Regions from separate parts of the Streptomyces sp. NPDC088762 genome, predicted to be linked through region 2. Evidence: riboswitches for the same ligand, from Rfam matches in the RefSeq annotation. Region 2 holds a riboswitch; each other region holds the start of a gene.
The links. Region 2 has a riboswitch for cobalamin ahead of metE (5-methyltetrahydropteroyltriglutamate--homocysteine S-methyltransferase). Riboswitches for the same ligand answer to the same signal wherever they lie in the genome.

Region 1 (9,993 bases), on a different contig from region 2:
CCCGGACGAGGGCTTCTCGAGCAGGGCGGTGAGGATGGCGTGCGGCAGGGACATGCCGCCATCCTAGGTTTGCGGGGCCCTGCCGCCTGCCGCCTGCCGCTGCGCGGGGGCTTCCCCACCCCGCCCCTTCCCGAAACCGGGGGCTCCGCCCCCGGCCCCCGCCCCGGGGCTCCGCCCCGGACCCGGGCGGGGGCTCCGCCCCCGAACCCCCGCGCCTCAAACGCCGGCGGGGCTGGAATTGCGCTCCGCGCATCGGGGCCCGGGGCCCGGGGGTCGGTTACCGCCAGGTGGTCAGGGAGTCCGGGGTTCGGGGGCCCGGGGCGTTCGCGGTGAGGAAGCCGTGGGTGCGGAGGAAGGACGTGACCGCCGGGGCCCACGCCTGGCGCAGGCCCGCCGAGGACAGGAGTTCGGGGTCCGCGAGGAGGGACCCAGCCGGCCCGGTCCGGATGCCCGACGGGGTCAGGACCGCCGCGTCGTCGGCCCAGCGGACCGCCAGCTCCACGTCGTGGGTGGCCATCACCACCGTGGTCCCGGCCGACCGCAGCCCGGCCAGCACGTCCAGCAGCCGTTCCTGCCCGTCGGGGTCCAGCCCGGCCGTCGGCTCGTCCAGGATCAGCACCCGCGGAGCCATCGCCACCGCCCCCGCGATCGCCGCCCGCTTGCGCTGCCCGTAGGAGAGCAGGTGCGTCGGCCGGTCCCGCAGCGCCGTAATGTCCAGCGCCGACAAGGCCGATTCCACGCGCTCGCGGACCTCCGCCACCGGCAGGCCGAGGTTCATGGGGCCGAAGGACACGTCCTGTTCCACCGAGGCCGCGAACAGCTGGTCGTCCGGGTCCTGGACCACCAGCTGCACCGCCGTCCGCAGCCGGGTCAGGCCGGCCCGGTCGTGGGCCACCACCTCCCCGTCCAGGCGCAGCGCGCCCGAGCCCGGCCGCAGCCCCCCGCTCAGAAGCCGCATCAGCGTGGTCTTGCCGCTGCCGTTGCGGCCCAGCAGGACCAGCGCCCGGCCCTCGGCGATCCCGAAGTCCACCCCGGACAGCACGGCGGGCCCGTCCTCGTACGCGTAGCCCGCGCCCACCAATTCCACCAACGGCCTCACAGGTACAGCTCCTTCAGTACGAGGGTCACGGCCACCAGGGCCGCCAGCAGCGCGCCGGACGTGGCCAGGAACCGCCAGGACAGTGCCGCGTCCGGTACGAGCACCCGCAGCGTGCCGTCGTAGCCGCGCCCGGCCAGGCCCGTCTGGAGCCGGGCCGCGCGGTCGAAGGCCCGTACGAAGGAGGTCGCGGCGAGCCCGGCCAGCGAACGCCACGCCGCGGCCCGCCCGGTGGTGCCCAGGCGGGCCGCCTGCGCCTGGCGTACGCGGGCGAGGGAGTCGAGCAGCAGGAAGCCGATCCGGTACATGACCAGGGCCACGTCCACCACCGGGGCCGGCACCCCCGCCCGGACCAGCCGCGGCAGCACGTCCGAGACGGGGGTGGTGAAGGCGAACAGCAGCACGCCCAGCGAGGCCGCCGAGGTGCGCAGCAGCAGCTCCGCGGCCTGCCGGGGCCCGTCGGGGGCCAGTGCGACGAACCCGTCGGGCCCGCCCACCGCGAACAGCAGCGGCAGCGCCCCGGTGAAGCAGAAGCCGAGCGGGATCCGGAAGGCCCGCCACAGCTGCCGCCCGGCCACCCCGGCGGGCCCGAGGAGCACGGCCAGGGTGGCGGCGGCGACCAGCGGCCCGCCCGGCCACGGAGGCAGGCACACCGCGGTGACGGTCAGCCCGATCCCCAGCAGGGCCTTCTCCAGCGGGTGGCGGCGGCGCCAGCGGCTGCTGTGGGCGGCCGCGTCGATCGGCAGCACCGCCTACGACTCCGCGGGGGACGGCGCCGCGGCGGCCGCTGCTGCCGCCGCCGCGCCCTGGCGGCGGCCCCTGCGGACGCCGAAGTAGTACGCGAGCACGCCCGCGCCCAGGGCCGCCTGGAGGGCGAACAGCGCCGACTCGATCTCCGCGGAGGGGGGTTCGTACAGCGGCGAGAACCACGGCTCGTAGTCCGGCTTCAGCTCGGTGATGGCCGATTCGGCCTGCCCGTCGGCGCCGGTGAAGGGCTCCTCCTTGCCCTCGCCCAGCCCCAGCGCGAGCGGGAGCACGGCCAGCGCCGCGACGAGGAGCAGCAGCAGGGTGTTGATCTTTGCGTTCCTGGACATCAGACCGTCGCCTCCTGCTTCGACGTACCCGGGGTGAGCTTGGCGACGCCCAGCCGGACCAGGTCCGACTTGCTCGACTGCATCAGCAGCCGCATCACGAGCACGGTCAGCAGGCCTTCGCTGACCGCGAGCGGGATCTGGGTGAGCGCGAAGATCTCGCCGAACTTCAGGAGCGAGCCGGTGAATCCGGTGGCCGCGTCGGGGAAGGCCAGCGCCAGCTGGACGGAGGTGACGCAGTAGGTGACCAGGTCGGCGAAGAAGGCGCCGAAGAACACGGTGACCAGCAGCGGCACACCGGCCTTGCGCAGCAGCCGGTAGATCCCGTAGCCCGCCCAGGGGCCGGCGATCGCCATCGAGAAGACGTTGGCGCCCAGGGTGGTGAGCCCGCCGTGTGCCAGCAGCAGCGCCTGGAAGAGCAGGGTGATGGTGCCGAGGACGGCCATGATCGGCGGCCGGAAGAGGATCGCCCCCAGCCCCGTGCCGGTGGGGTGGGAACAGCTGCCCGTCACGGAAGGGATCTTCAGCGCGGACAGTACGAAAGTGAACGCCCCGGACGCTCCGAGCAGCAGCGTGCTCTCCGGATTGGCCTTCACCTCGCGGGTGAGGGCGCGCACGCCGTGGACGACGAACGGAGCGGACGCGGCGCCCCAGGCGACCGCGTGCAAGGGGGGCAGGAAGCCCTCGGCTATATGCATGAGTGGGGAGACCTCTCCAGCACCTCGTGGATGGACGACGCGCCCTGGCCGGTCTCCTGGCTCACGGGTCTTGATGCCCGGACTCCGCCTTCCCGGGGCCGTGCGGTCTCCCGCGCGGGCCCAGTGGCTTCCCGCAAGAATGGAGCCGGACTTCCCGATCACAGTGGCGAGGGCCGCACCGGTTTCCCACCGGTTTCCCGAACACCAAGGCCCGATGACCCTAGTCGGCCGCGCGGACCGGTAACAACCCGCCCCAAACGCGCCGAACGGTGGCCGGATTCCACTTAATGGTCACTCCGCGGAATCACCGTGCCGCCTTCGGCACCAACGGCCCCCTCCGGAGCGGGAGTTCCCCCTGTCCGTGACTGCCCGGAACCGGCTGTCGCGCACCGCCGCGCTGTTCCGTACGGGCGCGCCCGCAGACGCGCACCCGTACGGGCGCGGCCCGGTGGCGGCGCGGCCCCGCCGCGCACAGGCTGGGGGCGTGGCTGCCGACTACTCGTACCCGGACCTGACCGCCCTCTACGTGAACTGCACGCTCAAGCGCTCGCCGGAGCCCAGCAACACCGAGGGGCTGATCGACAGGAGCCGCGCGGTCATGGAGTCGGCCGGCGTCCGGACCTCGCTCATCCGCGCCGTCGACCACGACATCGCGACGGGCGTCTGGCCGGACATGACCGAGCACGGCTGGGAGAGCGACCAGTGGCCCGTCCTCTACAGCCAGGTCATGGACGCCGACATCCTCGTGCTGTGCGGCCCGATCTGGCTCGGCGACAACAGCTCCGTGATGAAGCAGGTCATCGAGCGGCTTTACGCCTGCTCCTCGCTCCTGAACGAGCAGGGCCAGTACGCCTACTACGGGCGCGTCGGCGGCGCCCTGATCACCGGCAACGAGGACGGCGTCAAGCACTGCGCCATGAACGTCCTCTACAGCCTCCAGCACCTCGGCTACGCGATCCCGCCGCAGGCCGACGCCGGCTGGATCGGCGAGGCCGGACCCGGGCCCTCCTACCTCGACCCGGGCTCGGGCGGCCCCGAGAACGACTTCACCAACCGGAACACCACCTTCATGTCATGGAACCTCATGCACCTGGCCGCCCTCCTCAAGCGGTCGGGCGGGATCCCGGCCCACGGCAACCAGCGCTCGCTGTGGGACGCCGGCTGCCGTTTCGACTTCCCCAACCCCGAGCACCGCTGAGCCGTCCGGCCCCTCAGCAGCAGACGTTCCGGTGCGCGACGTCCAGGACGAACCGCTCCGGGTGGTGCAGCTTGTGGGTGCTGAAGGCCGGCTTGGACCCGAAGGCGGCGCCGAAGGTGACGTACCCCTCGAAGTCGCCGGTGAGGGCGAGACCCTTGAGCCGGGGCAGATCGATCGTGATGAGCTTCGGCCCGCGGTAGACGCTCCTGCCGTCGTCATCGTGAGCGGCGGCGGGATGCAGGCGGATCTGCAGGAAGAACGCCCCGGCGAGCGGGACGGGCTTGCCGGACCCGTCGTAGACGAGCCGGGAGACGGGGGTGACGGTGACCGGGGGAACGTGTCCCCGCAGGTCGATGACGATCCGGTCGTACGTGCAGTGTCCGCCCCAGCGGGCATTGACGACGAGCGGGGTCCGGGTGGTGCGGGCGCGGCTGTCGGTGGCGCCGGCCGTGGCGGCCGGAGCGGCGAGCGCGATCCCGGCGGTGAGCAGAACGCCCGTGGCCAGGGCGGTGACCTGCCGGCGGCGTGGGTGGTTCATGACGTCCCCTCGATTCTCGAGAGACGGGGACTGGTGTCACCATCTAGGACATTCCCGGCACACCCGTTGGTTGCACCCCGCGCGGACGGGTTGGCCGCGGGCGGTGGGGGAAGTGGGCGATCGCCGGTACGGGCCGCCGTCGAGGTGGCAGTGTGGGCGGGTGGGAAGCGGCCGTGCCACAGGGGAGAGCAGACGCCTCGTCTCAGATCGTCACGTCATGTCCTGGGCGCCCTCGTCCTCGCCCTGGCGGTCGCCGGGTGCGGTGACGGGGAGGAGCGGGAGGTGTCGCAGGAGGGGAAGGGCGGCTACCCGTGGGTGGCCACGGATGAGATCTGCAACGACATGCCGTACGGGAAGCTGGCGGATCCGCTCGGGGCGCGGCAGGAGGTCGCGGACCGCGCCGGGCGGTCCGGAGGGGGTGCGCCCGGGTTCACGTGCGTACAGCCGCTCGTCGAGACGGGCCCGGCCACGTGGAAGAACGTGAAGGTGGAGCTGGACTTCGCCTTCACCGAGAGCGTCGACTTCGCCAAGGACATCCACGCCAAGGACCGGGAGAACGTCGGCAAGGACATCGCGGACAGCGGTCTCGTCCCCGTGGAGAAGGTCGGGAAGGAGGCCTTCCGGTTCGGCTACGACAAGCCGGCCGACCTGCGGCAGGTACGGGAGCTCCACGTCCGGGACAGCAACCTGCTGTTCGACGTGACCGTGACCGCCGAGGCGCACACCCCTCCCACCCCCGAGAGCCTCAAGGCGCTGGACGCGGCCGTGGACGGCTTCGCCAGGGCGTGCCTCAAGGAGCTCCGGAAGTAGCCCCGGGATGCGGCGGGGGCCCGGCGCGCGCCGGGCCCCCGCGTAGTACCACCGCCTACGACCACCGCGCGAGCGGCGTCAGCACTCGATGACGTTGACCGCGAGACCGCCGCGGGCGGTCTCCTTGTACTTCACCTTCATGTCGGCGCCGGTCTCCTTCATGGTCTTGATGACCTTGTCGAGGGAGACCTTGTGGCTGCCGTCGCCGCGCATGGCCATCTTGGCGGCGGTGACGGCCTTGACGGCCGCCATGCCGTTGCGCTCGATGCAGGGGATCTGGACCAGGCCGCCGACCGGGTCGCAGGTCAGGCCGAGGTTGTGCTCCATGCCGATCTCCGCGGCGTTCTCGACCTGCTCCGGGGTGCCGCCCAGCACCTCGGCGAGGGCGCCGGCCGCCATCGAGCAGGCGGAGCCGACCTCGCCCTGGCAGCCGACCTCGGCGCCGGAGATCGAGGCGTTCTCCTTGAACAGCATGCCGATCGCGCCCGCGGCGAGGAGGAAGCGGACCACGCCGTCCTCGTCCGCGCCCGGCACGAAGTTCACGTAGTAGTGCAGCACCGCCGGCAGGACGCCCGCAGCGCCGTTCGTCGGGGCGGTCACGACCCGGCCGCCCGCCGCGTTCTCCTCGTTGACCGCCATCGCGTAGATCGTCGTCCACTCGCTGCGGTGCATCATCGGGTCGCCCTCGGTGCGCAGCTGGCGCGCCGTGGAGGCCGCCCGGCGCTTGACGCGCAGGCCGCCGGGGAGGATCCCCTCCCGGGACATGCCGCGGGAGACGCAGGACTGCATGACCCGCCAGATCTCCAGGAGGCCCTCGCGGATCTCCTCCTCCGTGCGCCAGGCCTTCTCGTTCTCCAGCATCAGCGAGGAGATCGACAGGCCGGTCTCGTTCGCCAGGCGCAGCATCTCGTCACCGGAGCGGAAGGGGTACTTCAGCACCGTGTCGTCGAGCTTGATCCGGTCCTCGCCGACCGCGTCCTCGTCGACGACGAAACCGCCGCCGACCGAGTAGTAGGTCTTCTCCAGCAGCGGGGCGCCCGCCTCGTCGTACGCGAAGAGCGTCATGCCGTTCGCGTGGTACGGCAGCGAGCGGCGACGGTGCAGGATCAGCTGGTTCGGCTCGTCGAAGGCGATCTCGTGGACGTCGCCTATCTCCGCGCCCAGCAGGCGCAGGCGGCCGCTCTTGCGGATGCGTTCCACCTCGTCGTCCGCCGTCTCCACGTTCACCGTGCGGGGCGAGTGGCCCTCCAGGCCGAGCAGCACCGCCTTGGGGGTGCCGTGGCCGTGTCCGGTCGCGCCGAGGGAGCCGAACAGCTCCGCGCGGACGGACGCGGTCTGGGCGAGGACACCGTCCTTCTTCAGCCGCGTGACGAACATGCGCGCCGCGCGCATCGGGCCGACCGTGTGGGAGGAGGACGGGCCGATGCCGATGGAGAAGAGGTCGAAGACGGAGATGGCCACTGGCGGACTCCCTTGTCTGCTCGTGGGGTGGGAGGGGGCAGGAGAGGCGGATCGTGCCGGGTAGGGCGGATTGCGCGGATTTTGTCCGACAGACGAGCTTAACGCGGCGAAATGAACGGCTTGGCCGCCGAACGGATCGGGAGGGGTACGGGCGCGTGTACGGGATCAAGGCGCGCCCGGGCATGGGAAGGGCCCGGCCCCGTACGAGACGCGGCCGGGCCCCCGGTCCGTCGTTAGAGCGACGGGTAGAGCGGGAACTTCGCGGCGAGCGCGGAGACGCGCGCCTTCAGGCCCTCGCTGTCAGTACGCCCGAAGGGAGAAGGCGCCTTCAGCGCTGCCGCGATGATCTCGGCGACCTCGGTGAAGTCCTCGGCGCCGAAACCGCGGGTGGCGAGCGCCGGCGTACCGATGCGCAGGCCCGAGGTGACCATCGGCGGGCGGGGGTCGTTCGGGATGGCGTTCCGGTTGACCGTGATGCCGATCTCGTGGAGCCGGTCCTCGGCCTGCTGGCCGTCCAGCTCGGAGTTGCGCAGGTCGACCAGGACCAGGTGGACGTCCGTACCGCCGGAGAGGACGGAGACGCCGGCCTCGGTGACGTCGGGCTGCACCAGGCGCTCGGCGATGATCTTCGCACCCTCCAGGGTGCGCACCTGGCGCTCCTTGAACTCCTCCGAGGCGGCGACCTTGAAGGACACGGCCTTGGCGGCGATCACGTGCTCCAGCGGGCCGCCCTGCTGACCCGGGAAGACCGCGGAGTTGATCTTCTTGGCCAGCTCCTGCGTCGACAGGATGACACCGCCGCGCGGACCGCCGAGGGTCTTGTGCGTGGTGGTGGTGACGACGTGGGCGTGCGGCACCGGGTTCGGGTGCAGACCCGCGGCGACCAGGCCCGCGAAGTGCGCCATGTCGACCATCAGGTACGCGCCGACCTCGTCCGCGATGCGGCGGAAGGCGGCGAAGTCCAGCTGGCGCGGGTAGGCGGACCAGCCGGCGACGATCAGCTGCGGCTTGGACTCCTTGGCGAGGCGCTCGACCTCGGCCATGTCGACCTGACCGGTCTCGTCGACGTGGTACGGGACCACGTTGTAGAGCTTGCCGGAGAAGTTGATCTTCATGCCGTGGGTCAGGTGACCGCCGTGGGCCAGGTTCAGGCCCATGATCGTGTCGCCCGGCTTCAGCAGCGCGAACATCGCGGCGGCGTTCGCCTGCGCACCCGAGTGCGGCTGGACGTTCGCGGCCTCGGCGCCGAACAGCGCCTTGATGCGGTCGATCGCGATCTGCTCGACCACGTCGACGTGCTCGCAACCACCGTAGTAACGGCGGCCCGGGTAGCCCTCGGCGTACTTGTTGGTCAGGACCGAACCCTGGGCCTCCATGACGGCGACCGGAGCGAAGTTCTCCGAGGCGATCATTTCGAGGGTCGACTGCTGGCGCACGAGCTCGGCGTCGACGGCGGCGGCGACGTCGGGGTCGAGCTCGTGGAGAGGGGTGTTCAGCACGGACATCAGGGTTCCCTGGGTCAGTTGTCGGAGTGGGTGAGCGCGGCGTACTCCTCCGCGGAGAGCAGGTCGGCCGGCTCCTCCGCGATGCGCACCTTGAACAGCCAGCCACCCTCGAACGGGGCGGTGTTCACCAGGGCCGGGTCGTCCACGACGTCCTGGTTGAACTCGACGACCTCACCGGTGACGGGGGAGTAGAGGTCGCTGACCGACTTGGTCGACTCCAGCTCGCCGCAGGTCTCGCCCGCGGTCACCGTGTCGCCTACCTCGGGGAGCTGGGCGTAGACGACGTCACCGAGCGCGTTGGCCGCGAACTCGGTGATGCCGACCGTCGCGACGCCGTCCTCGGCGGCCGACAGCCACTCGTGCTCCTTGCTGAAACGCAGCTTCTCGGGGTTGCTCATGGCCTGATTCTCCTGGATGCGGGGGAGTGGATCGAACAGCGGTCTTGGGTACTGAGACGGCGCGCCGCACGGGCCCCGCAGGGGCGCCCGGACGGCGGGGTCGTGTGCGGGACTACTTCTGCCGCTTGTAGAACGGCAGCGCCACGACCTCGTACGGCTCATGCGTACCGCGAATGTCGACGCCGACGCCGGAGGCGCCGGGCGCGGCGTGCGCCGCGTCCACGTACGCCATCGCGATCGGCTTGCCCAGCGTCGGGGAGGGGGCGCCGGAGGTGACCTCGCCGATGACCTGACCGCCGGCGACGACCGGGAAGCCGGCGCGCGGGACGCGGCGGCCCTCGGCGACCAGGCCGACCAGCTTGCGCGGCGGGTTGGTCGCGGCGCGCTCGGCGGCGGCCTCCAGCGCGGCGCGGCCGACGAAGTCGCCCTCCTTCTCGAACTTCACGACACGGCCCAGACCGGCGTCGAAGGGGGTGAGGGAGGTGCTCAGCTCGTGCCCGTACAGCGGCATGCCCGCTTCCAGGCGCAGGGTGTCGCGGCAGGACAGGCCGGCCGGGACCAGGCCCACGCCCTCGCCGGCCTTGGTCAGCGCCTGCCACAGCTCGACGGCGTGCTCGGGGGAGACGAACAGCTCGAAGCCGTCCTCGCCGGTGTAGCCGGTACGGGCGATCAGCGCGGGCGCGCCCGCGACGGTGCCCGGCAGGCCGGCGTAGTACTTCAGCCCGTCCAGGTCGGCGTCGGTGAGGGAGGCCAGGATGCCGGGGGACTCGGGGCCCTGGACGGCGATCAGCGCGTAGGCGTCGCGGTCGTCGCGGACCTCGGTGTCGAAGCCGGCGGCGCGCTCGGTGAGCGCGTCCAGCACCACCTGGGCGTTGGAGGCGTTGGCGACGACCATGTACTCGGTCTCGCCCAGGCGGTAGACGATCAGGTCGTCGACGATCCCGCCGTCCTCCTGGCAGATGTGCGTGTAGCGGGCGCGGCCGACGCCGACGGTGGAGATGTTGCCGACCAGCGCGTAGTCGAGGGCCTTGACCGCTTCGGGGCCGGTGAGCGTGATCTCACCCATGTGGGACAGGTCGAAGAGACCGGCCTTGGTGCGGACGGCGTTGTGCTCGTCGCGCTCGCTGCCGTACCGCAGCGGCATGTCCCAGCCCGCGAAGTCGGTCATGGTGGCACCGAGCGAACGGTGCACCGCATC
Region 2 (9,993 bases):
CGTGGAGGGCATTCGGGCCCAGGTCATCGACAAGGACCGCGATCCGCACTGGTCCCCGGCCACGCTGGAAGACGTCACCCCTGCGGACGTGGACCGGTTCTTCGCCCCGCTCAACGCGAACGAGCTCCGGCTCGTCGCGACCGCATCGTCCCAGGAGGTCGTCTGGTGAACAGCACCATCGCATTCATCGGGCTCGGCCACATGGGCGGACCCATGGCCGCCAACCTCGTCAAGGCCGGACACCGCGTCCTCGGCTTCGACCTCGTGCCCGAGCTGCTGGCCAACGCGGCCGCCGCCGGAGTCGATCCCGCCGCCTCCTCGGCCGAGGCCGCCGCCGGAGCCGACGTGGTCATCACCATGCTGCCCGAGGGCCGGCACGTCCTCGCCCTGTACGGCGAACAGGGGCTGCTTGCCGCCGCCCGGCCCGGCACCCTGTTCATCGACTGCTCCACCATCGACGTTGCCGACGCCCGTAGCGCACACGAGGCCGTCGTCGCCGCCGGCCACCGCGCCCTGGACGCCCCCGTGTCGGGTGGGGTGGTGGGTGCCGAGGCGGCCACGCTCACCTTCATGGCGGGTGGCGGAGCAGCCGAATTCGCCGCCGCCGAACCGCTGCTCGGTGCCATGGGCAAGAAGGCCGTGCACTGCGGCGGGCCCGGTGCCGGCCAGGCCGCGAAGATCTGCAACAACATGATCCTCGCCGTCTCGATGATCGGCGTCAGCGAAGCCTTCGTGCTCGCCGACAGCCTGGGGCTCGACCACCAGGCCCTCTACGACGTCGCCTCCACCGCCTCGGGCCAGTGCTGGGCCCTCACCGTCAACTGCCCCGTCCCGGGGCCGGTTCCGACCAGCGCCGCCAACCGCGACTACCGGCCCGGATTCGCCGCCCCGCTGATGGCCAAGGACCTCGGCCTCGCCGCGAACGCGTTGAAGGCCGGCGGCGTGGACGCACCGCTGGGCCTCAAGGCCGCGGAGATGTACGCCGCGTTCGCCGAGGGCGAGGGCGCGGACCTGGACTTCTCGGCGATCGTCCGCACCCTCCGGCCCGCCGGACCGTACCAGAACGGAGCCACGGCATGACCACCTACGAAACCATCCTGCTGGAGCGCAAGGGGCGGGTGGCCGTCCTCACCCTCAACCGGCCCGAGGCGCTCAACGCCCTCAACCTTCAGGTCATGACCGAGGTCGTGGCCGCCGCAGAGGCACTGGACCGGGATCCGGACGTCGGCTGTATCGTCCTCACGGGGTCGGCGAAGGCGTTCGCCGCCGGTGCCGACATCAAGGAGATGCGCCCGCAAACCTACATGGACATGTACCTCTCCGACTGGTTCACCGCATGGGACCGTCTCGGCCAGGTCCGCACCCCCACCCTCGCCGCGGTCTCCGGCTACGCCCTGGGCGGCGGCTGTGAACTGGCCATGCTCTGCGACATCCTCCTCGCTTCCGACACCGCGAAGTTCGGCCAGCCCGAGATCAAGCTCGGCGTCATCCCCGGCATCGGCGGTTCCCAGCGCCTCACCCGGGCCGTAGGCAAGGCCAAAGCCATGGAGCTGTGCCTGACGGGACGCACCATGGACGCCGCAGAGGCCGAGCGCGCCGGGCTGGTCTCCCGGATCGTCCCAGCCGACGAACTGCTTGCCGAGGCCCTCGCCGTGGCCACGACGGTCGCCGACATGTCCAAGCCGGTCGCGATGATGGCCAAGGAGGCCGTCAACCGCGCCTTCGAAACCACCCTCACCGAAGGCGTCCGCTTCGAACGCCGTCTGTTCCACGCGGTGTTCGCCACCGCCGACCAGAAGGAGGGCATGACCGCCTTCGTGGACAAGCGCCCGCCCCACTTCACCCACGGCTGAGCACGGCACACCCGGTGACTGGGGGACCGAACGGACACCAACCGTCCCCTCCCCCAGTCTCGCGTACGGCCCGCGCGTCACCGGTGGCAGCACAGCCCGGTGCGGTCCTGAGGCAGGGCGGGGCGGACGACGCTGCCTGGGCGCCGGGTAACGTCACGGGGGCACCCGTACGGAAGAAGAGGGCACCGAGTCGTGGACCTGGGCATCATCGGGCAGGCCGCCGGGCTGTTCGCCGTTACCAACATCGACGACATCCTGATCCTGGCGCTGTTCTTCGCCCAGGGCGCCGGCCACCACGGTTCCACCCGGCGTATCGTGCTTGGCCAATACCTGGGGTTCGCCGCCATCCTGACCGTGGCCGTGGCCGCCGCGTTCGGTGCCACGTTCCTTCCGGAGTCGGCCACCCCCTACCTCGGCCTGCTGCCGCTCGCCCTCGGTCTCAAAGCCGCCTGGCAGGCGTGGAAGGACCACCGCGGTGGCAGTACGGACGAGGAGGAAGCACCGCGCCAGGAGGGTGGCCCCAGCCCGCTGGAGGTCGCCGCGGTCACCTTCGCCAACGGGGGCGACAACATCGGTGTCTACGTGCCCGTGTTCGCCACCGCCGGGAGCGGCGGGATGGCCGTCTATGCCGTTGTCTTCCTTGCACTGGTGGCCGTGTGGTGCTTCGCCGGCCGGTTCTTCGCCACCCGACCCGTCATCGCGAGGGCCCTTGCCCGCTGGGGCCACATCCTGCTGCCCCTGGTCCTCATCACCATCGGCCTGCTCATCCTTGTCGAAGGCGGCGCCTTCGGCCTGTGACACGTCGAGGCGCGAACCGTCGTGTCGTCGATTGACCCGGAATTCCTGTGCCCGAAGTGTCCCTACTGAGGGATCGAGACGTGCACATCCTGGTCTCGCGGCGCGGACGTCCCATGTGATCAGGGACTCATCCACTTGGTCGGACAGCGTGCGGGCGGTAGCGTCACGGCGACATTGACACATAGCGACGACGGCGAGACGGAAGCCCGGTGTGAATCCGGCATGGTCGCGCCACTGTGTGCTGCGACGGCACCCTCCCGGGGTGGCGGCGCGGCGAGTCAGACCCGAGGACCGTCGTCCCGCACCACCACATGGGACGCGTTGTTCCCCGAGGAGGTTCCACCATGGCCGAGGCCGTCGCTTCCGCTGCCATACCCACCCCCGCCCTCTCGCCGTCGGCTCCGCTGCCCGTCAAGGCCGTGCTGCCCTGGGCGCTGTTCGTCGGCCTGCTGATGCTCGTGGCCCTGTACTTCGTCGGAGCGGAGCAGGGAGCCACCGCCGTGTTCTCCGGCGAGGGCGTGCACGAGTGGGTGCACGACGGCCGCCACCTGCTCGGCTTCCCCTGCCACTGAGAGGCTCACGCACATGTACGCCTCCACTGTCAGAGGTCTGCTGGTCCGCGGCATGCTCGCGGGCCTGATCGCCGGACTGTTCGCCTTCGCCGTCGCCTACGTGGTCGGTGAGCCGCCCGTGCGCGGCTCCATCGCCGTCGAAGAGGCCGCGGCCGCCAAGGAAGCCGCCCCCGCGGCCGGTCACGCCGGTCACGGCGGTCACGGTGGCGGCGACGCCTCGGCCGCTGCCGAGGAAGAGGAAGAACTCGTCAGCCGGCCCGTGCAGTCCACCGTCGGTCTCGCCACCGGCGTGTTGGTCTACGGGGTCGCGCTGGGCGGCATCGCCTCCCTCGCGTTCTCCTTCGCCCTCAACCGCGTCGGCCGCTTCAGCCCGCGGGCGACGGCCGCCCTCACCGCCGGCGGCGCGTTCGCACTGGTCTACCTGGTGCCGTTCCTGAAGTACCCGGCCACCCCGCCGGCGGTCGGCAACCCGGACACCATCGGCCAGCGCACCACGCTGTTCTTCCTGATGATCCTGCTCAGCGTCCTGCTCGGCGTCGGCGCGATCATCCTGGGCCGGCGCCTGGCGCCCCGCCTGGGCAACTGGAACGCCACCCTGACCGCAGGCGCCGGCTTCGTCGTCGCCGCCAGCCTGGCCTTCCTCGTCCTCCCGGACAACACCGACGCGGTCAAGCCCGAGTTCCCCGCCGCCCTGCTGTGGGAATTCCGGGTCGCGTCCATCGCCGTCCAGGTCGTGCTGTGGACCGTGTTCGCCATCGTCTTCGGCGTCCTCGCCCAGCGACTGCTGGCCACCCGCACCGACACCGTCGGTGCGGAAGCGCCCGCGCCCCGCACGGCGTCGGCTCTCGGCTGAGCCAGATCCACACTGGCGCTCGACGGCCCGGGGCCGGACACGACGTCGTGTCCGGCCCCGGGCCGTATCCGTCAGGCGTTTTCGCCCACGAGACCGGCTCGGACCTCACGGGCGGCGGAGACCAGGTTCTCCAGGGAGGCACGGGTCTCGGTCCAGCCGCGGGTCTTCAGTCCGCAGTCGGGGTTGACCCACAGCCGCTCGGCCGGGATGGCCTCCAGACCGGTACGCAGCAGACCGGCGACCTCCTCAGCGCTCGGGACGCGCGGTGAGTGGATGTCCCACACGCCGGGGCCGGCCTCGCGGGGATAGCCGTGGGCGGCGAGTTCGCGGGCGACCTGCATGTGTGAGCGCGCGGCTTCCAGGCTGATGACGTCGGCGTCGAGGTCGTCGATGGCCTGCACGATGTCGCCGAACTCCGCGTAGCACATGTGTGTGTGGATCTGGGTATTCGGCCCGACCCCGCTGGTGGTCAGCCGGAAGGACTCGGTGGCCCAGGCCAGGTAGTCCGCGTGGTCGGCGGCGCGCAGCGGCAGGGTCTCGCGCAGTGCGGGCTCGTCCACCTGGATCACCGCCGTCCCGGCCGCCTCCAGGTCGTTCACCTCGTCCCGCAGCGCGAGCGCCACCTGCCTGGCGGTCTCGCCGAGCGGCTGGTCGTCTCGTACGAAGGACCAGGCGAGCATAGTGACCGGGCCGGTGAGCATGCCCTTGACCGGCTTCACGGTCAGGGACTGCGCGTACGAGGTCCAGCGCACAGTCATCGGCTCGGGGCGGGAGATGTCCCCTGCCAGCACCGGCGGGCGGACGTAGCGGGTGCCGTAGGACTGGACCCAGCCGTGTTGCGTGGCGAGGTAGCCGGTGAGCTGCTCGGCGAAGTACTGCACCATGTCGTTGCGTTCGGGCTCACCGTGCACCAGGACGTCGAGGCCGGTCTTCTCCTGGAAGGAGACCACTTCCTCGATCTCGCCCTTGATGCGCGCCTCGTAGCCGGCGGTGTCGATCCGTCCGGCCCTCAGGTCCGCGCGGGCCACGCGGAGCTCGTCAGTCTGCGGAAACGACCCGATGGTGGTCGTGGGGAGCAGCGGCAGCCCCAGGCGGGCCCGCTGGGCGACGGCCCGCTCCGCGGAGGGCTGGGAGCGCCGTCCGTCGGCATCGGTGATCGCCGCGGTCCGGGCCCGGACGGCGGGGTCGTGGGTGAGGGCTGAGCTCGCACGGGAAGCGAGGTCGGCGCGGTTAGCGGCGAGTTCCGCCGTGATGGCGCCGGTCCCCTGGGCCAGGCCGCGGGCGAGCGTGGCGACCTCGGTGGTCTTCTGGCGGGCGAAGGACAGCCAGCGCCGGATCTGCGGGTCGATGTCGCGCTCGGCCGAGGCGTCCAGGGGAACGTGCAGGAGGGAGCAGGACGCCGCGACGTCCACCCGGTCGGCAAGGCCGAGGAGAGTGCCGAGGGTGGTCAGGGACTTCTGGTAGTCGTTGATCCAGATGTTGCGGCCGTTGACCACGCCTGCCACCAGGCGCTTGCCGGGCAGGCCGCCGACGGCGGCGAGGTCGGCGAGGTTGGCCGCGCCGGTGTCGGTGAAGTCGAGCGCGAGGCCCTCGACGGGCGAGGCGGCGAGGATCTGGAGGGCCTCGCCGAGGCGGCCGAAGTAGGAGGCGACCAGGAGCTTGGGTCGGTCGGTGAGGGCGCCGAGGTCGCGGTAGGCGCGGGCCGCGGCGTTCAGCTCGGCCGGGGTGCGGTCCTGCACCAGGGCGGGCTCGTCCAGCTGCACCCATTCCGCTCCGGCCGCCCGCAGTGCGGCGAGCACCTCGGCGTAAACCGGGAGCAGCCGGTCCAGCAGCGTCAGCGGCTCGAAGTCCGCGTCCACGCCCGGAGCGGGCTTGGCCAGCAGGAGGTAGGTGATCGGGCCGACCAGGACAGGGCGGGCCGTGTGCCCGAGCGCGACCGCTTCCTCGAGTTCGGCGACCTGCTTGGCGGGGTTCGCGGTGAACACGGTGTCGGGACCGAGTTCGGGCACCAGGTAGTGGTAGTTGGTGTCGAACCACTTGGTCATCTCCAGCGGGGCCATGTCCTGCGTGCCTCGCGCCATGGCGAAGTAGCCGTCGAGCGCGTCCGCGTCGACCGCCTCCCGGTGGCGGGCGGGGACAGCGCCGACCATGACGCTGGTGTCCAGGACGTGGTCGTAGTACGAGAAGTCACCGGTCGGTACTTCGTGGATGCCGGCCTCGGCGAGTTGCTGCCAGTTCGAACGGCGCAGTTCGGCGGCGGTAGCCCGGAGGGCGTCGGCGGTGACGCGGCCCTTCCAGTAGCCCTCGACGGCCTTCTTCAGTTCGCGGTTCTGCCCCTGGCGGGGGTAGCCGTACACGGTGGCTCGTACTGCCGCGGCTGCGGGCTTGGCTGTCACGGATCTCTCCTTCGCGAGATGTCTCCAGGAACATCCCGGCGACGGGACGCGGACGCGAAGGGAACGACAGAACGGGCGGCCCCCACCACGGGACGAATGCCCGCACGTGCCGCTCGCTGTGTACGCCGACCCGCCCACGAGGTCACCGGGATATCCGCACACGGAACCGTCCGGGTGCGGGCAACGGGCAGGTCTTCGGACTCGCGGGCACGCCTACCGGGGTTTCCCGGCGGGCACCTACTGGCCGTCGCTTCCCAGGACCGTTGTCCGGTCCCAGTGCGTATGACGGCGGTCGTTCTCGCTCACCGCTGCGGGGCAGTCCCGGATTCCCACCGGGTTCCCTCTTACGACGCATCCCGCCTGGCGGACGGGGCGAACCAGCTGCACCGGCCAGAGTAGGCCGAGCGCCCGCTACGCGACGACCGTCGTCCATCATTCGGACACTCACACGAGACAGGCCCGCGGGAGCACAGCTGACTGCCGAGCGGCTCCAGCAGGCCCGACCGGTCGGTCATGCCTGGCAGATCCTCTTCCCACCGCGCCGCGTCCGGCGCCGACGACCGCCCTCTTGCGCGGCGTTCACTCACACCCCCACGAAGTAGCCGAACATGTTTTCGGCATATTCGAAAAGGCGATAATGCTCTCAATGTTGCACGTGTGCCAGCAGGGGGCGAGATGAAGTACGACCTGTCCGACCGCCTCGTCATAGGGATCGCCTCCAGCGCCCTGTTCGACCTCACCGACTGCGACGCGGTGTTCCGGGAGCAAGGTGAGGACGCGTATCGCGCCTACCAAGAGGCCCACGTGGACGACGTCCTGGACAAGGGCGTGGCCTTCCCCTTCGTCCGGCGCCTGCTGTCGCTGAACGACCTCGCAGAGCCCCTCGATCCGCTGGTCGAAGTCATCATCCTGTCGCGCAACGACCCGGACACCGGGCTCCGCGTCATGCGTTCCATCGCGGCGCACGGCCTGCACATCAGCCGGGCCGTGTTCCGGCAGGGTCGGTCGACACACCGCTTCATGCCCGCTCTGAACATGTCCCTGTTCCTGTCGGCCAACGGTTCGGACGTGCGCGCAGCAGTGGCCGACGGAATGCCGGCGGGCCATGTACTCAAGACAGAACGGGTCGATGACGACGCCGACCAAGAGCTCCGCATCGCCTTCGACTTCGACGGCGTACTGGCCGGCGACTCCTCCGAGCGGATCTACCAAAGCGCCGGCATCGACGAGTTCCGCGCACACGAAGTCCTCAACGCGACCACCCCGCACGACCCCGGCCCCTTGAAGGACTTCCTTTCAGGCATCAACCGCATCCAGCGCCGCGAAGAGGAAGAGCGCCGCAAGGATCCCGCCTATCAACCCCGCCTCCGGGTGTCCTTGGTCACCGCCCGGGACGCCCCCGCGCATGAACGTGCCGTGCGGAGTCTCAAGCAGTGGGGACTTCGCGTCAACGAGGCGTTCTTCCTCGGCGGCATCGACAAAGCCGCCGTGATGCGCGCCCTCGATCCGCACATCTTCTTCGACGACCAGGTCTCGCACCTGAACGGCACGGCGCCGGCCACCCCGAGCGTCCACGTACCGTTCGGAGTCGTCAACGCACCTCCTCGCACGCCTGGATGAGACCAGCTACGTCGGGAACTCCCGCCCGGGTGGCGACGACTACCTGCCAGGAAGCGCCTGCCCAAGCACCCGCACGGGCAGGTCACCGTGCCCCGAGCACGGAACGGACACAGGCGAGGGGCACCTGCCAGGGGCCCGTTCAGGAGCGACGATGGCCCGACAGCAGCAGACTCCCGGTGAATCGCGCCCCTCCCGGAGGCGCTGGGCTCCGCCACCAGCCCTGTCGGGGTTCCTCGCCCTGCTCGTCCTGGTGTTCGCCGTCTCCTACGGGGTCGGCTCGCTGGCCGGTCCGGTCGCGCCCGGCATGCACGCCGACGAGACCGTGCCCGTGGAGAACGGGAGTTCCGGCGGCCACGGCCACGGTGGTTCGGGCGGCGCGCACTCGGGAGGGCCGCGATGACCGCGGGTCAGACGGTCGCCATGACCGGCACGGACCGGGTCGGCACTGACCTGATCGTCAGCGGCATGACCTGCGCGGCCTGCGTGAACCGTGTGGAGAAGCGCCTCGGCCGGATCCCCGGTGTAACCGCCACGGTCAATCTGGCGACGGGCCAGGCCCGCGTACGCCACCCGGCCGAGGTCACGGTGGGCGACCTGGTGGCGGCCGTGGAGAGGGCTGGTTACACCGCCGCCCTACCCGATCCGCCGCCCGCCTCCCCCGAGCAGGACGCGAAGGCGACGCCGGCCGAGCGGGACGGGCGCCGCGCGAATGAGCGGCTGCTGATCACCGCACTGCTCTCCGTCCCCGTGCTCGTCCTGTCCATGGTCCCGGCCCTCCAGTTCCGCAACTGGCAGTGGCTCTGCTTCGTGCTCGCCGCTCCCGTCGTCGTCTGGAGCGCCTGGCCGTTCCACGAGCGTGCCGTACGGGGCCTTCGACACTCGGCGACCACGATGGACACCCTGGTCTCCCTCGGGGTCGCCGCGTCATTCGCCTGGTCGGTGTACGCGCTGTTCCTGGGTGGTTCGGGAGTTCCGGACGTGCGGATGCCCTTCACCGTGTGGCCGTCGGCCACCGGTGGTGTCGCGCACGTCTATCTGGAGGCGGCCGTGGGCGTGCCGCTGTTCGTGCTGGCGGGGCGTTTCCTGGAGGAGCGGGCCCGGCACGGCACCGGGGAGGCCCTGCGGTCGCTGTCCGCCTTGGCCGTCAAGGATGTTGCGGTCCGGGAGAACGGGCGGGAGCGGCGCATCCCTGTCGACCGGCTGAACGTGGGGCAGGAGTTCATCGTCCGTCCGGGCGAGCGCGTCGCCACGGACGGTGTGGTGGTCTCGGGGAGTTCCGCCGTGGACCTTTCGCTCGTGACGGGCGAGAGCGATCCCGTCGAAGTCGGGCCGGGTCAGGGGGTGACGGGCGCGGCGGTGAACGCGGGAGGGCTGCTCGTCGTCCGGGCGACCGCCGTCGGGGCGGACACCCAGCTCGCCCGCATCACCCGTATGGTCACCGACGCCCAAGCGGGCAAGGCGGCGGCCCAGCGGCTGGCCGACGCGGTGGCCGGGGTCTTCGTCCCCGTCATCCTGACGGTAGCCGTCACCGTACTCGGCTTCTGGCTGGGAGCCGGAGCCGACGCACAGCCCGCGATCACGGCGGCGGTAGCCGTCTTGGTCGTCGCCTGTCCTTGCGCACTGGGCCTCGCCACACCCACCGCACTGCTGGCCGCCACCGGCCGCGGCGCCCAACTCGGCATTCTGGTGCGTGGACCGCGGGCACTGGAGTCCCTGCGCCGCATCGACACGATCGTGCTGGACAAGACGGGCACGCTCACCACGGGGATCATGAGCGTCGCACGGCTGACGGTGGCACCGGACGGTTTCGACGCCGATGCGGTGCTCCGGCTGGCCGGGGCGGTCGAGCAGGGCTCCGAGCACCCTGTCGGCCGCGCCCTGGCCGCCCACGCACGGCACGC
Region 3 (9,993 bases), on a different contig from region 2:
GATCACGTTCTTGATCAGCGGGTAGAGCAGGAGGGTCGCGAGGCTGAGCACCGCGGGCAGGACCAGCAGGTAGGGCAGCCAGCCCGAGGGCAGCGGTTTTCTGCTCCCGCGAGGAGCCGTATGGCTGGGGCCGGCGGGGGCGGTGGGCGCCTGCGGCGGCCGTCCGGCGGACTTCTGTGGTGCGTCCTGTGGAGCGCTGGTCGCCGCTCCCTGGGAGTGCACGGTCATGGCTTGGCTTCCTCGCGGTTGACTGTGGAGTCAAATGCGCGACCGGGGGCGCGGCAGGGCGGCTGGGCGCCTGCCGCACCCCCCGGTGCGTTCACACTGCTGGGTCGTGCGGGTGCTGCGGTCGCAGCGGGTGCTGCGGGTACTGCCGGGCGGGGGCGTTACTTGTTGATGCGGTTCGCGATTTCCTTGTCCGCGTCCGCGCCCGCCTTGGCGGCGTCGTCACCCTTCAGGACCTTGGTCATGAACTCCTTGATCGGGTTGGGCTCGGTCTCGACGTTCGCCCATCCCGCGGTGACCGGGGTGATCTTGCCGTTGGCGCCGGCCTTGGCCATCGCCTCGGCGAAGGAGCCCGCGGCCGGGGCGAAGTTGGCGCCGGCCTGGTTCGGGAGCAGCGCGCCCTTGGTCTCGGCGGCGTACTTGGTCATCTGGTCCTTGCCGGCGGCGAGGGCCAGCCACTCCTTGGCGAGCTCCTTGTTCTTGGAGCGCTCGGCCACGGCGAGGTTGGAGCCGCCGAGGAAGACGGTGCCGGGCTTGTCGGCGGTCTTGCCGGGGATCGGGAAGTAGCCGAAGTCGGCCTCCTTGCCCGCGTCCTTCAGGGCCTTTTCGGCGCCGCCGGCCTCCCAGCCGAGACCGATCCAGGAGGAGACGCCGCCCTTGGGGACGATGTCGGTGGACTGCTGCGGGGTGGCCTCGTCCTTGTCCTTGGGGGCGGTGGAGAAGGACTGCAGCTTCTTGTAGAACTCCATCGCGGAGGCGGCCTGCGGAGTGCCCAGCCCGCCCTTCCACTTGGCGCCGTCCTTGACGGCGAGGTCGCCGCCCTCGTCCCAGATGAAGCCGGCGAGGACGTACCAGCTCTGGCCGGGGAGGTAGATCGGCTGCGAGGCCGGGTCGGCCGCCTTCAGCTTCTCCAGACCGGCCACCCACTCGTCACGGGTCTTCGGCGGGGTGACGCCGGCCTTCTCGAAGGCCTTCTTGTCGTAGATGACGACGCGGTTGGCGGCGTACCAGGGCGCGGAGTAGAGCTTGCCGTCGACCTCGGCCGAGGCGAGCATGCTCTTCTGCCAGGCGTCGGCACCGAGCTTGGCCTTGTCCTTGGTCAGGTCGGCGAGGCCGCCGGTGACCGCGTAGCCGGCGGTCTGGGTGTTGCCGAGCTCGAGAACGTCCGGGGGGGTGTTCTCGGAGAGGGCCGTGGTGACCTTCTCCTGGATGCCCGTCCACTTCTGCTCTTCGACCTTGACCGTGACACCGGGGTGCTTGGCCGAGAACTCCTTGTTGACCTCGTCGATCCAGGCCTTCGGTGCGGAGCCGTCCATCACCCAGACGGTGATCTCCTTGGCGCCACCCGACGCGTCGGCCTTCGGCTTGTCGTCGCCGCCATTGCCGCATGCCGCGACTCCGACCATCATTCCCACGACACCGACCGCCGCAATGAGCTTGCGCTTCACGCCACCCTCCTCGGGGATGCTGCCTGCAACTTCCCTCGCCCGCCGCGGTGACGTACGTACCGAGTACTGCCCGTGGGGCCGGGATCTGATCCATATTGGTGTAGACCAGTAGCTGGAGCTTGGCCTAGACCTTTAGGGGTGTCAAGGGTCTAATGAGCGGGTGCTCGGTCCGTTATCGGACCGACACCTGGGCAGGGGGAAGGCCTGTCTCCCCGCACGTGTCACGATGTGACCGCACATATCGGAGGAGCCGGTGACGGCAGCGAAACTGGAGTCGGGAAGGCGGGCGGCGATGGCCACCGAAGGGGCGATCACGGAGCCGGAAGGCGGGGCGGCCACTCGCACGGCGCGTGTCCCCAAGTACTACCGACTCAAGCGGCACTTGCTCGACATGACCGAGACACTGCCGCCCGGCACCCCGGTGCCTCCGGAGCGCACGCTCGCGGCCGAATTCGACACCTCGCGGACCACCGTCCGCCAGGCCCTCCAGGAACTCGTCGTCGAGGGCCGGCTGGAGCGGATCCAGGGCAAGGGCACCTTCGTCGCCAAGCCCAAGGTCTCCCAGGCGCTCCAACTGACCTCGTACACCGAGGACATGCGCGCCCAGGGCCTGGAGCCGACCTCCCAGCTGCTCGACATCGGCTACGTGACGGCCGACGACACGCTCGCCGGGCTGCTCAAGATCACCACCGGCGGGCGGGTCCTGCGCATCGAGCGGCTGCGCCTGGCCAGCGGCGAGCCGATGGCCATCGAGACCACCCACCTTTCCGCCAAGCGCTTCCCGGCCCTGCGCCGTTCGCTGGTCAAGTACACCTCCCTCTACACGGCCCTGGCCGAGGTGTACGACGTCCACCTCGCCGAGGCCGAGGAGACGATCGAGACCTCGCTGGCCACCCCGCGCGAGGCCGGCCTGCTCGGCACCGACGTCGGCCTGCCGATGCTGATGCTCTCCCGGCACTCGCTGGACGCGGACGGGGAGCCGGTGGAGTGGGTGCGGTCGGTGTACCGCGGCGACCGGTACAAGTTCGTCGCCAGGCTCAAGCGCCCCGCAGTCTGAACAGGACCGTCCGCATACCGGAATGCGGACGGGGTCTTACGTCGGCCGGGCAATTCCCCGTAGATTCCCTGCGCTTACGCAGATGATCGACGAGGGGACGAGTGCCATGCCGAAACCGGAATCAACCGGAACACAACGGGACGCGGCGAGTCCGGCCACCACGCCGGGCTCGCCTTCTCCGACGTCCCCCGCCTCGCCGAAGTCCATCGCCGTGTGGGTGCTCGTCGGACTCGTCGGGGCCCTCGGCTGGGGCGTCCTGGCCCTCTCGCGCGGCGAGGAGATCTCGGCCGCCTGGCTGCTCGCCGCCGCGCTGGGCTCGTACGCCATCGGCTACCGCTTCTACGCGCGCTTCATCGCCCACCGCGTCCTGAAGGTGGACAAGACCCGGGCCACCCCCGCGGAACGCCTTGACAACGGTGTCGACTTCCACCCCACCGACCGGCGGGTGCTCTTCGGCCACCACTTCGCCGCCGTCGCCGGCGCCGGCCCGCTCGTCGGACCCGTGCTCGCCGCGCAGATGGGCTACCTGCCGGGCACCATCTGGATCGTCGCCGGCGTGATCTTCGCGGGCGCCGTCCAGGACATGGTCACGCTGTTCTTCTCCACCCGCCGCGACGGGCGTTCGCTCGGCCAGATGGCGCGGGACGAGATCGGCCCGGTCGGCGGAGTCGCCGCCCTGCTCGCCGTGTTCACCATCATGATCATCCTGCTGGCGGTGCTCGGGCTGGTCATCGTCAACGCCCTGGCGCACTCCCCGTGGGGCGTCTTCTCCATCGGCATGACCATCCCGATCGCCCTCTTCATGGGCTTCTACCTGCGCGTCCTGCGGCCGGGCCGGGTCACCGAGGTCTCCGCCATCGGCGTTGCGCTGCTGCTGCTCGCCATCGTCGCGGGCGGCTGGGTCGCCGAGTCCTCGCTGGCTTCCACCTTCACCCTGGAGAAGGAGACGCTGGTCCTCTGGATGATCGGCTACGGCTTCATCGCCTCGGTGCTGCCGGTGTGGATGCTGCTCGCTCCCCGCGACTACCTCTCCACCTTCATGAAGGTCGGCACCATCGGGCTGATGGCGGTGGGCGTGGTCATCGCCATGCCGACCCTGAAGATGCCCGCGGTCACCGACTTCGCGGCCCGCGGCGACGGCCCGGTCTTCGCCGGGTCGATGTTCCCGTTTGTCTTTATCACGATCGCGTGCGGGGCCCTGTCCGGCTTCCACTCGCTGGTCTCGTCGGGCACCACCCCGAAGATGATCCAGAAGGAGACCCAGGTCCGGGTCATCGGCTACGGCGCGATGCTCACCGAGTCGTTCGTCGCCATCATGGCGATGATCGCGGCCACCATCATCGAACCCGGCCTGTTCTTCGCGGTGAACTCCCCCGGCGGCGTCATCGGCACCACGGTCCAGACGGCCTCGGAGGCGGTCACCCACTTCGGCTTCGCCATCAGCCCGGAGGCCCTCGCGCAGGCCGCGAAGGACGTCGAGGAAGCGAGCCTGCTCTCCCGTACCGGTGGCGCGCCCACGTTCGCACTCGGAATGTCGGAGATCTTCTCGTCCGTGATCGGCGGCGCGGGAATGAAGGCCTTCTGGTACCACTTCGCCATCATGTTCGAGGCGCTGTTCATCTTGACGACCGTCGACGCCGGCACCCGCGTCGGACGGTTCATGCTCCAGGACACCCTCGGCAACGTGCACAAGTCGTTCAAGAACGTCAGCTGGAAGCCTGGCGTGTGGCTGGCCAGCGCCCTCGTCGTCGGCGGCTGGGGCTACTTCCTGTGGGTCGGCATCAAGGACCCGCTGGGCGGCATCAACCAGCTCTTCCCGCTGTTCGGCATCGCGAACCAGCTGCTCGCGGCGGTGGCCCTGGCCGTCTGCACCACCCTGCTCGTCAAGTCCGGCCGGCTGAAGTGGGCCTGGGTGACGGGTGTTCCCCTGGCATGGGACGTGGCCGTCACGCTCACGGCGAGCTACCAGAAGATCTTCTCGGAGGACGTGAAGGTCGGCTTCTTCGCGCAGCGCGACAAGTACCAGGGCGGGATCGACGCGGGCAAGGTGCTGCCGCCCGCGAAGAACATGGACGACATGCACACCGTGGTCACCAACGCCACGGTGGACGGCGCGCTGTCGGCGCTGTTCGCCATCCTGATCGTCATCGTGCTGGCCGACGCGGCCCGGACCTGCCTCAAGGCCATCAGCAGCCCGGAGTCCGTGAAGCTCTCCGAGGTCCCGTGGACCGAGTCCAAGATCATCGCTCCGGCCGGGCTGATCCCGACCGCGCAGGAGAAGGCGGAACTCGCCGCGGCGGGCCTGGACTCGGGCGGTGGACGGGTCAAGGAACCGGCGGCGTCATGAGCCTGCGCGGCGCACTGGCGCGGGCCCGGTACTACGTACGGGAGTTCTCGGGCGAGGCGGCCTACGACCGGTACGTCGCCCACGCCCGTTCCCACGACCCGGACGCGGAGGTCCCGAGCCGCCGGGAGTTCGAACGGGCCCGCACCGACGCCCGCGAGGCGGACCCCCGCGAGGGCTTCCGCTGCTGCTGAGCACCATCCATACCGAAGGCCCCGCCGCTGCACGCGGCGGGGCCTTCGGGTTCAGCGCACCCAGTCCTTGAGGACTTCGGTCTGGAGGGTGATGCCGACGAGGTCGGGCAGTTCGACGTCCTTGCCGTACGGCACGGTGTGAACCAGTTGGTACCGCTGCCCGTTCGGTTCGCTGTAGACGGAGACCTCGCACTTGTGCCGGTCGATCAGCAGGTACACCGGGATCCCGGTCTCGGCGTAGGCTCGGGGCTTCTCGACGCGGTCGCGCCGGTGGGTATCGGAGTCCCAGGATGGCACCTCGACCGCCATGAGGATGGGGGCGGGGTCCACCCAGTCTCCCTGGCCGGCGAACGCCTTGGAAGGCGCCAGCACCGCGTCCGGAATGGCCCGTCCTTCCCGGTACTCCTGGGCCTTGATCCCCTGCCCCCCGTGCAACCAGAGCTCCGGCCGGTACTGCATGCAGATCCGCGTGAGCCACTGGATGATCATCTGGTGGTCGCCGTCCGGCATGGCCTTGCTCCTGATTACCCCGTCGATGAATTCAAGCCGCGTCCCCTCCCGCTCGCGGGCCGCTATCCGCGCCACGGCCTCGAAGTCCTCGGTCAACATGTGGGGCCGGTAGGGCATCACGGTCATGCCTCGCTCACCTTCTTCGACGGTGCTGTCTCCGACGGTAGCGCCGGACCCTGACACCCGTCCGGCACACTCGGCCGCATGGACATCGTGATCAGAACAGCCGTACCCGACGACTACGCCGAGCTGGGCGACATCACCGCGCAGGCCTACCTCGACGACGGGCTCCTGGACCACAACGAGGACGACTCCTACGAGCGGGCGCTGCGCGACGTCGCCGGCCGGGCCGCCGACGCCGAGGTGCTCGTCGCCACGCTGGACGGCGTACTGCTGGGCGGTGTGACCTTCGCCCCGCCCGGCAGCCGCATGGCCGACATCGCCGGGCCCGGCGAGGCCGAATTCCGGATGCTTGCGGTGGCACGTGCCGGTCGCGGCCGGGGCGTCGGCGAGGCCCTGGTGCGGGCCTGCGTCCAGCGGGCGCAGGCCATCGAGGGCGTGACCCGCCTGGTGCTCTCCACCCAGGCCCAGAGCCCCGCCGCGCACCGGATCTACGAACGGCTGGGCTTCGCACGGACCCCCGAGCGGGACTGGTCGCCCGTCCCCACGGTGCCGTTGCTGACCTACGCGATGCAGCTGGGAGTACCGAACCAGTAGCGGGCCGACACAACATGTGGGGGGTCGCGCGTCAACCGCCCCCCACATGTATGCTCATGGCTGCTGTCGCCGCAGGGGAATCCGGTGCGAATCCGGAACTGTCCCGCAACGGTATGAAGTACACCCATGGGTGCACACGCAAGTCCGAAGACCTGCCGACAGCGCGCCCGGCTCGACCGAACCGGGTGCCGACACGTCCGGGCCTCGCGGTTGGGCCGGTGGACGCCATGCGGTGTACGCGCCTTCGGCACGCCCGCATGCGCCTCCCCGCGCCCTGCCCGCCGACGGCCGGGCCGAGCGAGGGAGAGCTCCCGCCGTGACCATCGCGCCTTCCGCACCGCGCGCCGAGTCCGCTTCTGGCGACACCACCGAAGGCCCGGGGGCCACGCTGCTGCGTACCCTCACCGAGCTGACGGCCGACCTCCCCGACACCGACCCCGGCCGGGTCGCCGCCGCCGCGCTGCGCGGCCGCAGCTCCGCCGCCGACGAGGCCGAGCTGCGCGGGCTGGCCACGGAGGCCGCCGCCGGTCTGATCTCCGAGGACCCGGCCTACTCCAGGCTCGCCGCCCGGCTGCTGACGCTGGCCGTGCGGGACGAGGCCGCCGGCCAGGGCTCCACCTCCTTCTCGGCCTCCGTCGAGGTCGGCCACCGCGAGGGGCTCATCGCCGACCGCACGGCCGCGTTCGTACGGGCCCACGCGAGCCGCCTGGACTCGCTGGTGGAGCACTCCCTCGCGGAGGGCGCCGACGACCGCTTCGGCTTCTTCGGCCTGCGCACCCTGCACAGCCGCTACCTGCTGCGCCACCCGATCACCCGCCAGGTCATCGAGACCCCGCAGTACTTCATGCTGCGCGTGGCCTGCGGTCTCGCCGCGGACGAGTCCGTCGGGGCCGTCGAGGAAGTGGCCTCGCTGTACCGGCTGATGAGCCGCCTCGACTACCTGCCGTCCTCCCCCACGCTCTTCAACTCCGGCACCCGGCACCCGCAGATGTCCTCCTGCTACCTGCTGGACTCCCCGCTGGACGAGCTCGACTCGATCTACGACCGCTACCACCAGGTGGCCCGGCTCTCCAAGCACGCGGGCGGCATCGGCCTCTCGTACTCCCGCATCCGCGCCCGTGGTTCGCTGATCCGCGGCACCAACGGCCACTCCAACGGCATCGTCCCGTTCCTGAAGACCCTCGACGCCTCCGTCGCCGCCGTGAACCAGGGCGGCCGCCGCAAGGGCGCCGCCGCCGTCTACCTGGAGACCTGGCACGCGGACATCGAGGAGTTCCTGGAGCTCCGCGACAACACCGGTGAGGACCAGCGCCGTACGCACAACCTGAACCTCGCCCACTGGGTGCCGGACGAGTTCATGCGCCGCGTGAACGCCGACGCCGAGTGGTCCCTCTTCTCCCCGGCCGACGTGCCCGAGCTGGTGGACCTGTGGGGCGACGCGTTCGACGCCGCCTACCGCAAGGCCGAGGCGGACGGCCTGGCCCGCAAGACCATGCCCGCCCGCGACCTGTACGGCCGGATGATGCGCACCCTCGCGCAGACCGGCCAGGGCTGGATGACCTTCAAGGACGCCTCCAACCGCACGGCGAACCAGACCGCCGAGCCGGGCACGGTCGTGCACTCCTCGAACCTGTGCACCGAGATCATCGAGGTCACCAACGACGGCGAGACGGCCGTCTGCAACCTCGGTTCGGTCAACCTGGGCGCTTTCGTCGTGGACGGCGAGATCGACTGGGAGCGCCTCGACGAGACCGTCCGCACCGCCGTCACCTTCCTCGACCGCGTGGTGGACATCAACTTCTACCCGACCGAGCAGGCGGGCCGTTCCAACGCCCGCTGGCGCCCGGTGGGCCTGGGCGCCATGGGCCTCCAGGACGTCTTCTTCAAGCTGAAGCTGCCCTTCGACTCCCCCGAGGCGAAGGCCCTGTCCACCAAGCTCTCCGAGCGCATCATGCTGGCCGCGTACGAGGCCTCCTGCGACCTCGCCGAGCGCAGCGGCCCGCTGCCGGCCTGGGAGCAGACCCGCACCGCCCGCGGTGTCCTGCACCCGGACCACTACGAGGTCGAGCTGAACTGGCCCGAGCGCTGGGAGGCGCTGCGCGCCCGCGTCGCGAAGAGCGGCATGCGCAACTCGCTGCTCCTCGCCATCGCCCCGACGGCGACGATCGCCTCGATCGCGGGCGTGTACGAGTGCATCGAGCCGCAGGTCTCCAACCTCTTCAAGCGCGAGACGCTGAGCGGTGAGTTCCTCCAGGTCAACGGCTACCTGGTGGAGGAGCTGAAGCAGCTCGGCGTGTGGGACGCGCAGACCCGCGAGGCGCTGCGCGAGTCCAGCGGCTCGGTCCAGGGCTTCGGCTGGATCCCGGCCGAGGTCCGCGCGCTGTACCGCACGGCGTGGGAGATCCCGCAGCGCGGTCTGATCGACATGGCGGCGGCCCGCACCCCGTTCCTCGACCAGTCGCAGTCGCTGAACCTGTTCCTGGAGACGCCCACCATCGGCAAGCTGTCGTCGATGTACGCGTACGCCTGGAAGCAGGGCCTGAAGACCACGTACTACCTGCGCTCGCGCCCGGCGACGAAGATCGCCCGCGCCGCACAGGCCGCCACCCCGGTGGCGCTCCCGCAGGCCGTCGACGCCGACGCGCTGGCCTGCTCCCTTGAGAACCCCGAGTCCTGCGAGGCCTGCCAGTAATGAGCACCACCCAGTCCGACAAGAACCTCCTGGACCCGGGCTTCGAGCTCACGCTCCGCCCCATGCGCTACCCGGACTTCTACGAGCGCTACCGGGACGCGATCAAGAACACCTGGACCGTGGAGGAGGTCGACCTCCACTCGGACGTCGCCGACCTCGCCAAGCTGACGCCGGCCGAGCAGCACATGATCGGCCGCCTGGTCGCGTTCTTCGCGACGGGCGACTCGATCGTCTCCAACAACCTGGTGCTGACGCTCTACAAGCACATCAACTCCCCGGAGGCGCGCCTGTACCTGTCGCGCCAGCTGTTCGAGGAGGCCGTGCACGTCCAGTTCTACCTGACGCTGCTCGACACCTACCTGCCCGACCCGGACGACCGCGCGGCGGCCTTCGACGCGGTCGAGGAGATCCCGTCCATCCGCGAGAAGGCGCAGTTCTGCTTCAAGTGGATGGACTCGGTCGAGAAGATCGACCGGCTGGAGACGCAGGCCGACCGCCGCCGATTCCTGCTGAACCTGATCTGCTTCGCGGCGTGCATCGAGGGCCTGTTCTTCTACGGTGCCTTCGCCTACGTGTACTGGTTCCGCTCGCGCGGCCTGCTGCACGGCCTGGCCACCGGCACCAACTGGGTGTTCCGGGACGAGACCATGCACATGAACTTCGCCTTCGAGGTCGTGGACACGGTCCGCAAGGAGGAGCCCGAGCTCTTCGACGACGCCCTGCGGCAGCAGGTGACCGACATGCTGAAGGAGGCCGTGGAGGCGGAGCTGCAGTTCGGCCGCGACCTGTGCGGTGACGGCCTGCCG

Region 1: linked by a shared signal. The riboswitch ahead of ACIP5M_RS18985 (energy-coupling factor ABC transporter permease) and the one ahead of metE (5-methyltetrahydropteroyltriglutamate--homocysteine S-methyltransferase) in region 2 are both predicted to bind cobalamin.
Region 3: linked by a shared signal. The riboswitch ahead of ACIP5M_RS19530 (ribonucleoside-diphosphate reductase subunit alpha) and the one ahead of metE (5-methyltetrahydropteroyltriglutamate--homocysteine S-methyltransferase) in region 2 are both predicted to bind cobalamin.

The regions. Positions count from the first base shown of each region.
Region 1 is NZ_JBIVKT010000007.1:221,957-231,949, forward strand. Features, by position in the region: gene ACIP5M_RS18965 (PadR family transcriptional regulator) at 1-54, opposite strand, end outside; gene ACIP5M_RS18970 (energy-coupling factor ABC transporter ATP-binding protein) at 278-1,099, opposite strand; gene cbiQ (cobalt ECF transporter T component CbiQ) at 1,096-1,845, opposite strand; gene ACIP5M_RS18980 (energy-coupling factor ABC transporter substrate-binding protein) at 1,849-2,190, opposite strand; gene ACIP5M_RS18985 (energy-coupling factor ABC transporter permease) at 2,190-2,885, opposite strand; cobalamin riboswitch at 2,914-3,109, opposite strand; gene ACIP5M_RS18990 (flavodoxin family protein) at 3,370-4,083, shown strand; gene ACIP5M_RS18995 (hypothetical protein) at 4,097-4,621, opposite strand; gene ACIP5M_RS19000 (hypothetical protein) at 4,904-5,431, shown strand; gene ACIP5M_RS19005 (L-serine ammonia-lyase) at 5,510-6,892, opposite strand; gene glyA (serine hydroxymethyltransferase) at 7,126-8,397, opposite strand; gene gcvH (glycine cleavage system protein GcvH) at 8,412-8,795, opposite strand; gene gcvT (glycine cleavage system aminomethyltransferase GcvT) at 8,908-9,993, opposite strand, start outside.
Region 2 is NZ_JBIVKT010000006.1:45,233-55,225, forward strand. Features, by position in the region: gene ACIP5M_RS16295 (enoyl-CoA hydratase/isomerase family protein) at 1-169, shown strand, start outside; gene mmsB (3-hydroxyisobutyrate dehydrogenase) at 166-1,080, shown strand; gene ACIP5M_RS16305 (enoyl-CoA hydratase) at 1,077-1,853, shown strand; gene ACIP5M_RS16310 (cadmium resistance transporter) at 2,046-2,651, shown strand; gene ACIP5M_RS16315 (CbtB-domain containing protein) at 2,996-3,223, shown strand; gene ACIP5M_RS16320 (CbtA family protein) at 3,237-4,076, shown strand; gene metE (5-methyltetrahydropteroyltriglutamate--homocysteine S-methyltransferase) at 4,148-6,472, opposite strand; cobalamin riboswitch at 6,641-6,869, opposite strand; gene ACIP5M_RS16330 (5'-nucleotidase) at 7,148-8,092, shown strand; gene ACIP5M_RS16335 (hypothetical protein) at 8,244-8,492, shown strand; gene ACIP5M_RS16340 (heavy metal translocating P-type ATPase) at 8,489-9,993, shown strand, end outside.
Region 3 is NZ_JBIVKT010000008.1:23,427-33,419, forward strand. Features, by position in the region: gene ACIP5M_RS19495 (carbohydrate ABC transporter permease) at 1-228, opposite strand, end outside; gene ACIP5M_RS19500 (extracellular solute-binding protein) at 387-1,673, opposite strand; gene ACIP5M_RS19505 (GntR family transcriptional regulator) at 1,966-2,730, shown strand; gene ACIP5M_RS19510 (carbon starvation CstA family protein) at 2,813-5,077, shown strand; gene ACIP5M_RS19515 (YbdD/YjiX family protein) at 5,074-5,268, shown strand; gene ACIP5M_RS19520 (Uma2 family endonuclease) at 5,320-5,904, opposite strand; gene ACIP5M_RS19525 (GNAT family N-acetyltransferase) at 5,983-6,495, shown strand; cobalamin riboswitch at 6,536-6,670, shown strand; gene ACIP5M_RS19530 (ribonucleoside-diphosphate reductase subunit alpha) at 6,812-9,187, shown strand; gene ACIP5M_RS19535 (ribonucleotide-diphosphate reductase subunit beta) at 9,187-9,993, shown strand, end outside.